Linked DNA regions of Skermanella rosea. The protein of the gene in region 2 interacts with the protein of the main gene of each other region in a pairwise test. Links are inferred from orthologs where the notes say so. Each region holds a gene or a part of one and is shown on either strand. Other genes may lie near its edges.

What was found. The genes of interacting proteins can lie anywhere in the genome.
Region 1: the proteins of rplI (region 2) and lon interact in binary tests that used the Escherichia coli proteins (3 or more experiments, as listed by UniProt). The link is inferred for Skermanella rosea from one-to-one orthologs.

Annotation. Positions count from the first base shown.
Region 1 is NZ_CP086111.1:2,317,613-2,320,716, reverse strand. It holds lon (endopeptidase La), read right to left. Parts: upstream 2,705-3,104; coding sequence 296-2,704; downstream 1-295. Other genes in the region: clpX (ATP-dependent Clp protease ATP-binding subunit ClpX), read right to left, coding at 2,862-3,104; JL101_RS10570 (HU family DNA-binding protein), read right to left, coding at 1-144.
Region 2 is NZ_CP086111.1:1,588,040-1,593,301, forward strand. Bases 1,343-4,324 are described here. They hold rplI (50S ribosomal protein L9), read right to left. Parts: upstream 3,129-4,324; coding sequence 2,556-3,128; downstream 1,343-2,555. Other genes in these bases: JL101_RS07360 (IS110 family RNA-guided transposase), read right to left, coding at 1,343-1,875; JL101_RS07365 (hypothetical protein), read left to right, coding at 2,271-2,456; JL101_RS07375 (DUF2232 domain-containing protein), read right to left, coding at 3,131-4,078; rpsR (30S ribosomal protein S18), read right to left, coding at 4,124-4,324. In the rest of the region: JL101_RS07355 (hypothetical protein), read left to right, coding at 99-503; more of JL101_RS07360, read right to left, coding at 844-1,342; more of rpsR, read right to left, coding at 4,325-4,390; rpsF (30S ribosomal protein S6), read right to left, coding at 4,387-4,854; fabD (ACP S-malonyltransferase), read left to right, coding at 5,207-5,262.

The DNA of each region.
Region 1 (3,104 bases), 730 kb from region 2 along the record:
GCCGAAGCCGACGAGTCGCACTTCCTCGCCCTTCTTGAGCGTGCTGATGATGCCATCGAAAACGGCGTCGACCGCCTTGGTCGCGTCCGCCTTGGACAGGCTGGCCGCGTCCGCCACAAGCGCGACGAGATCATTCTTGTTCACTGGTGAGCCCCCCGTTGAAAACCGCCTAAACAAAGCATTGAACCCCCCGGCTCAACCCTCGCGCGGAAAATGTCTGCTGGGTCCGCTACGGCCCCCATGGTCGGAGGGGCCGCAGCGGCGCAGGGAATTTAGGCGGTTTCCGCGGCCGATCTCAATGCCGAATTACTTCCTCGCGGTCGGTATCACCACCCGGAGGGGTTACCTGGGCCTCCTCCGACGGTTCGCTCCACTCGATCGGCACGAGCGGCTGGGTCAAGGCATGCTGGAGCACCTCGTCACCCATGGACACCGGGATGATTCGCAGCCCCTTCTTGACGTTGTCGGGGATCTCCGCGAGGTCCTTCTCGTTGTCCTTGGGAATCAGGACGGTCTTGAGGCCGCCACGCAGGGCCGCCAGAAGCTTCTCCTTCAGCCCGCCGATCGGCAGGACCCGGCCACGCAGGGTGATCTCGCCGGTCATGGCGACATCCTTGCGGACAGGGATGCCGGTCAGCACCGACACGATCGAAGTCACCATGGCGACGCCGGCGGACGGACCGTCCTTCGGAGTCGCCCCCTCCGGAACGTGGACGTGGATGTCCTTCTTGCCGAACAGGTCGGGCCGGATGCCGAACACGGCGGCCCGCGACTTGACGTAACTCTCGGCCGCCTGGACCGATTCCTTCATCACGTCGCCGAGCTTGCCGGTGGTCGTCACCTTGCCCTTGCCGGGCAGCATGACCGCCTCGATCGACAGCAATTCGCCGCCGACCTCGGTCCAGGCCAAGCCGGTGGTGACGCCGACCAGATCCTCCAGCTCCGCTTCGCCGTAGCGGAACTTGCGGACGCCGGCATACTTGTCGAGGTTGCGGCGGTTGATCTGGACCTTGTCGAGACCCTTCATCAGGATCTCCTTGATCGCCTTCCGGGCAAGGTTGGCGATCTCGCGTTCCAGGCTGCGGACGCCGGCCTCCCGGGTGTAGTAGCGGATCAGGTCGCGCAGGGCGTCGTCGGAAACGGTGAACTCACCTTTCTTCAGGCCGTGCGACTTGAGCTGCTTCTCCAGCAGGTGGCGCTTGGCGATCTCGACCTTCTCGTCCTCGGTGTAGCCGGCGACGCGGATGATCTCCATGCGGTCAAGCAGCGGCTGCGGCATGCGCAGCGTGTTGGCCGTGCAGACGAACATCACGTCCGACAGGTCGTAGTCGACCTCCAGGTAATGGTCGGCGAAGGTGCCGTTCTGCTCCGGATCGAGCACCTCGAGCAGGGCCGACGACGGATCGCCGCGCCAGTCGGAGCCGAGCTTGTCTACCTCGTCCAGCAGGAACAGCGGGTTGGACGACTTCGCCTTCTTCATGCCCTGGATGACCTTGCCGGGCATCGAGCCGATATAGGTCCTGCGGTGGCCGCGGACCTCGGCCTCGTCACGGACTCCGCCCAGCGACATGCGGACGAAGTTGCGACCGGTGGCCTTGGCGATCGACTTGCCGAGCGAGGTCTTGCCGACGCCGGGCGGGCCGACCAGGCACAGGATCGGACCCTTGACCTTGGTCATGCGCTGCTGGACGGCGAGGTACTCGAGGATGCGCTCCTTGACCTTCTCCAGGCCGAAATGGTCGGCGTTCAGCACGCTCTCGGCCAGCTTGATGTCGCGCTTGATCTTCGTGCGCTTCTTCCAGGGAATGCTGACGATCCAGTCCAGGTAGTTGCGGACGACCGTCGCCTCGGCCGACATCGGGCTCATGGACCGCAGCTTCTTCAGCTCGGCCAGCGCCTTCTCGCGCGCGTCCTTGGACAGGCGGGTCTTGTTGATCCGGTCTTCCAGCTCAGCGACCTCGTCGCGACCGTCCTCCGACTCGCCCAGCTCCTTCTGGATGGCCTTCAGCTGCTCGTTCAGGTAGTACTCGCGCTGGGTCTTCTCCATCTGCCGCTTGACGCGGTTCCGGATGCGCTTCTCGACTTGAAGGACGCCGATCTCGCCTTCCATGAAGGCGTAGACCCGCTCCAGCCGCTCGCCGACCGTGGCGGTCTCCAGCAGCTGCTGCTTCTCGGGTATCTTCAGCGCCAGATGCGAGGCGACCGTATCGGCCAGCTTGCCGGCCTCGTCGATCTGGTTGATCGAGACCAGGACCTCGGGCGGAATCTTCTTGTTGAGCTTGATGTACTGCTCGAACTGCGAGACGACGGCGCGGGACAGGGCTTCGAGCTCCTGGGCCTCGCCGGCCTTTTCGTCGATCAGTTCGGCATGTGCCTGGAAGAAATCGTCGTTCTCGGAAAACTTGGTGATCGACGCCCGCTGGCCGCCCTCGACCAGCACCTTGACGGTGCCGTCCGGAAGCTTCAGCAGTTGGAGCACCGTACCGACGGTACCGACGGAGTAGATGTCCGCCGGGGAAGGATCGTCCTGGGCCGCGTTCTTCTGGGTGACCAGCAGGATCTGCTTGTCGTCCTTCATCACGTCTTCCAGCGCCCGCACGGACTTCTCGCGCCCTACGAACAGCGGCACGATCATGTGCGGAAAGACGACGATGTCCCTCAGCGGCAGGACCGGGTACAAAGCTCCACGGGGGATTTCAAACATATGGTGCGCCTCTCGTGTGAAGGCCGTCAGCCCGATATGGGCCTGAAAGGAGTCTCACCCCTGGTGGGCGTAAGGACAGGTGGCGGCTTGATCCTAACGTGGTCCAGACAGGCCGCCCCTTCAAGGTCTTGACACCTCGAAGGAGCGGCACGGGAACTCACGCTCCGGGCGCCAGGTCGCCGCGCCTGTCGGAATAGATGTAGAGAGGCTTGGACCGTCCCTCGACAACTTCCTTGTTGATCATGATCTCCTCCACGCCCTGGAGCCCGGGCAGCTCGAACATGGGATCCAGCAGGATGCCTTCCATGATCGAGCGCAGTCCGCGGGCGCCGGTCTTCCGCGCGATGGCCTTGTTGGCGATGCCCTTCAACGCTTCGTCGGCGAACTCCAGCCGGACATC
Region 2 (5,262 bases):
AAATTAGCTCTCGCCATGAGGATTTCCGGATGCGATTATGCGTTGAGGCATGGGTGTATTAACCATGCCATCGCCCGCGTTAAGGAAGGATTGGTTGAGTGGCCCGGAAATCCGACGGCGATAGCCGCCCGACGGCGGCTCAGGTGGAGCTGGCCCGGCTGGTGGCCGACCGGCACGAGGTGCGGCTTCCGACCGGGTTCGAGAGCGACGGGATCTGGACCCGCAAGTTCCTGGACGTCTTCGCCTACGACCCCGAGGTGGAGGAGGATGTCTTCCGGCGGGTCCGCAATCTCGTCCAGTATGTCCGGGAAGGGCGTGACACGCCGGAGATGGCACGCAAGGTGGGGCTTCGGCCCGACCAGGTCGAGTTCATGATCTCGGTGCTGAGGTGGTCGGACTATGACATGGAGGAAGTGGTCGAGGATTTCGACACCGACCCGGAGGATGCCGCCTGGCGCGACATGGACCGCGACGTCGAGGCGCGCTCCTACGAATATTACTAGTAGTCCCGCACAGTGTTTCATATGACGCTCGGCGGAGCGGAGCGCCGTAGCAACTGTTATTTGGCGGTTGTTGTCTCCTCATCAAGCACAATTTTCCACTGTGGTGGTGCAGACGTGTAGCCGTGTCCTGCTTTGGACTGTGTCAGTGGTCAAACAGTGGGAGTTGGAGCCGCCCCCCGTTCGGGCCAAGTGTGACGGCGCGTGGAACGGCCCTCAAGGACGCTGCGCGCCGCTCCGCGGTGGCCTTCGGCCATCCTTGACCGCCGTTCCACGCGCCGCCAAGTGGACCCCAGGTCGGGACGGAGGGATGGTGCCGCCGATCGAACAAAGGGATGGAGCCTCAGGCGGCGGCCGGGGACGTAGCCTCGGCCACAGCCGTGGCCGTCTTGCGCAATGCCGCCTGGTCGGCCTTTTTCGCTTCGTGGTCCGGGTCCCAAGGCTCACCCGCCTTGAGCAGGGCGTTGAGCATCACCAGGGCCTTGCGCATGCAGGCGACCAGCGCCACCTTCCCCGCTTTGCCGCGCGCCTTGAGGCGCTCGTACAACTTCTTGAGCACCGGGTTCCAGCGCAGACCGATGCGGGCGACGTGGAACAGCGCATGGCGCACCTTGGCGCGGCCGCCGTAAATCCGGCGCACCCCCCGCAACGTGCCGCTGTCGCAGGCGAACGGCGCAAGCCCGGCCAGGCTGGCTACCTGCTTCTCGTTCAGCGAGCCGAGTTCGGGCAGATAGGCGACCAGCATGGCCGAGGTCAGCGGCCCGACGCCCTTGAAGCTGCGCAGCAGCGCAGCGCGCCGGCTCAGCTCGGCGTCGCAGTAGACGGTCATCGCGATCTGCTCGGCCAACTCGGCCGCCTGGCCCCGGAGCGCCTCCAGCGCGGCGCCGGCAACCTGGCGCATCGCCTCGGAGTGGAAGTGCTCGATCTGATGAGACCGGGCAGTGATCTCGGCCAGCACCTGGTCGCGGTAGTCGAGCAGCTCGATCAACTCGGCGCGGACCGGCTCCGGAATCGGGGTGGCGCGCGGCCGGTTGGCCTCGCCGAACGCCTTGAGCGCCCGGGCGTCGACCCGGTCGGTTTTGGCCAGCCAGCCGTTCGAGCGGGCGAAGTCCCGCACCCGCTTGGGGTTGACGATGGCCGTCGCTACGCCGGCCGCGGCCAGGGCGTGATGCAGGCCGCGCTCGCAGCCGCCCGACGCTTCCATGACGACCAGCACGTCGTTGCCGCCCTCGCGCAGCGCGCTCAGGATAGTGGCCAACTCGCCATGGCTTTCCGGGCTGTTGGGCAGGCGCCGGCGGGTGTGGCCCGGCAGGCCGTGGGTATCGAGAAACTGGGTGGAGGCATCGATGCCGATGCAGTAGACTTGGCAAGGCATGGCGAACTCGTCCTTGTCTGCGGCGTCCGGCTCAAGGCCGGCGCCTGGCAACTGTGCGAGGAACGCCGAGGGTTCGGGGCAGGCACTTCGCTACGTACGGTGTCGAGCCTTGGTCGGCCACAGTGTCCTGACCCCGCGTACCGGCGTCCCCGTCAGGGGGCGCCGGTATCCCTCGGACACCGCCTTATACCCCACCGCCATAAGACAAGGTCGGCCTTCGCCCGAGGCCGACCTACGATAAATCGATCAAAAACACTGTTCCGAGCCACGAGCGGCATTCTTCCGGAAGGGACGGCGTCCCGCCGTCAACGGTGCGCGAGGTCGGCCAGGCATTAGGTTTGTCGCAACAACTGTCCGGATAGCCTGTTGGACCGGGCAGTTGTTGAGAGGATCTCATGCAGTATCACGAGCAGAATGAAGACCCGAACGCGGCGGCCGGCCATATCGGTGCCGCGGCCGGCCTGATCATCGGCATCGTGCTGGGATCGGTCATGTTGAACTTCACCGGTTCGGAGATATCCGGCGAAGCCGGTTCGAACTCCGCGTTCACGCGCGAGCTGAAGACACTCACGCACGGCTGACCGCGACCGTTAAGAACTTTCCCCAAGCACGAAAAGCGCGCCGGCTGCCACAGCCGGCGCGCTTTCGCATGGGAGCGACGGATGGTCCGGCGACGCCGATCAGGCGTTGTCGGTATCCTCTTCCTCGCCGGCCGCGGCAGCTGCAGCCGCCTCGGCCTCTTCCTCGTCCGCCAGCAGGTCGGCCGTGGTGACCATGCCGCCGCGCTGGGCCTGCATCTCGGCCTCTTCCAGCGAGCGGGCGACGTTCACCTTGACGTTCACGCTCACCTCCGGGTGAAGGATGATGCGGACGTCGAACAGGCCGAGGCTCTTGATCGGGTCGCTGATGGCGACCTGGTTGCGCTCGATCGTGAAGCCGTTGGCGGTCACCGCCTCGGCGATGTCGCGGCCGTTGACCGAACCGTACAGCATGCCCGACTCGGCAGCCTGCCGGGTGATGACGACGGCCAGACCCTTCATCTTGCCGGCGACTTCCTCGGCTTCCTTGCGGCGCTCCAGGTTCTGCGCCTCGAGCTGGGCCTTCTGCGTCTCGAAGAAGGCGAGGTTCGCCTTCGTCGCGCGCAGCGCCTTCTTCTGCGGCAGCAGGAAGTTGCGCGCATAGCCGGGCCGAACCTTGACGACCTGACCCATCTGGCCGAGCTTCTCGACCCGCTCCAACAGAATGATATCCATGACTAACTCTCCTGATCCGGGCCGGTCCGGGAGAACCGCCGGCGCAGCCCGGCCCATTGCTCAATCACACCAAGGCCGACGACCATGGCGATCGGCCAGCCGGACACCAGCAAAAAGAAGTAAAACACCGCCAGCAGCAGGGTCCGGGCCTGCCGCCCGCCGGCAAAGGCGTGAACCACGGCCAACCCGGCGAAGAAGAACGGTACCAGCAGAACGATCGCCGCGTTCACCGCCAGGTATCCCAGCTGTCCCTCGCCGCCGATCAGGGCCAGCACGCCGGCGGCCGCAAGAAGCATCGGGGTCCAGTTCGGCAACTCGACCTCCGCCACCCGCATCGCGGGACGCAAGTTCCGGCCGAACCGCATCAGCACCCCTTGGGCCAGGGCGGCGTTGATGATCGCCATCGTAAGCCACGACACGATCACCATCCCCGGGAACACCTGGGCGAACCCATCGACCAGATCGGTCAGTGGCTCCTCCGCCCCGGCGGTGCCGGCAGCGGCGTCGCCGAACGCGATGCTGAGGAACTGCCGGACCGATCCTTCCAGCCCGCCCGGATCCCCGAGCGTCAGCAGGGCCGCCAGCAGCAGGCCCGACAGGCCCAGGCCGGTCAGGACCACCAGCAGCAGCCCCGGCGGGTACCATTCCAGCGTGCCGTCGGGAGCCGTCCGGGCCAGCAGCGCCTGCCGGACGATCACCGCCACCACGATCCCGTTCGCCAAGCCGTAGGACAAGCCGAAGAGCGGGCCGCCGAACCCGGCCACCACGAGGACGGCCACGGTGCCGGCGATCAGGAACGACCGCAGTCCCAGTCCCAGCCCCACCATCAGCAGCGGGAGCGGCCCCAGGTAGGCCAGGATCACCGTGCCCAAGCCGCCGGCCGTCACGGAAAGGTAAAGCAGCGCGCTGAGCACGCCACCGCCGATCGCCATCAGCAGGGCATTATGCATGGCGCCGCTCCATTCCCCCGCAAGCCGTCCCGGTCGATCGGGTGCTTACTTCACCACGTACGGCAGCAAGGCCAGGAAGCGGGCGCGCTTGATGGCCCGCGCCAGCTCGCGCTGCTTCTTGGTGGACACCGCGGTGATACGGCTCGGCACGATCTTGCCGCGCTCGGAAATGAAGCGCGAGAGCAGCTTGATGTCCTTGTAGTCGATCGCCGGAGCGTTCGGGCCCGAGAAAGGGCAGGTCTTGCGGCGGCGGAAGAACGGACGACGCGGACCGCCACCCGAGCGGCCGCCAGCGGACGGTGCGGCACTCATGCCTGCTCTCCTTCGAATTCAGTGCGGCGGGGAGGACGGGGGCCGCGGTCGCCGCGGTCACCACGATCGCCGCGGTCACCGTCGAAACGGCGGCCGCCGCGGTCGCCACGATCACCGCGGTCGCCACGCTCGCTCCGCTCGTTGCGGCTCTGCATCATGGCGGACGGGCCGGGCTCCAGCTCGTCGACGCGAACCGTCATGTAGCGCAGCACGTCCTCGCTGATGCTCATGTTGCGCTCCATCTCGGCGACGGCCGGGGCGGGGGCGACAAGATTGAACAGGACGTAGTGGCCCTTGCGGTTCTTCTTGATCTTGTAGGTAAGGGTCTTCAGACCCCACTGCTCGGTCTTGGCAACCTCGCCACCGTTCTCGCGGATGATGTTCGAGAAGGTTTCGGTCAGCTGCTCGACCTGCGCGGACGAGATGTCCTGGCGTGCAATGAACACGCACTCGTAATTCGCCATTTGGTCTCCCCATGGCTGTTAACGGTCCGGCGCTGCGGTCCGGCGAAATGCCGGAATCAGCCGCCCGGGCCTAGCCGGACGCTTGGCGTGCGCCGGCAAGGAGCTTTGGAAGCGGCGCACTATACACACCCGCGCCAGCGGAGCAAGCGAATAAGCTTGACAGCGCGGAGCTGCGGCATCTTCGCTTCCGAGCGTCGCGGCAGGCCGTTTCAAGTGCAGTGCAGCATACGGTTCTCGGCGTAACCGTTCGCATCGCTGTTTCGGCCGGCCTTGACTTCATTCCGGCAGGCGGTATGACTATCGGCCATTTTGGCGCCTCCCGAAGGCGCCTTTCAATTATACGGGTACAGTGATGACGCGCGCATTCGTCTTTCCGGGCCAGGGCAGTCAGGCGGTCGGCATGGGCCG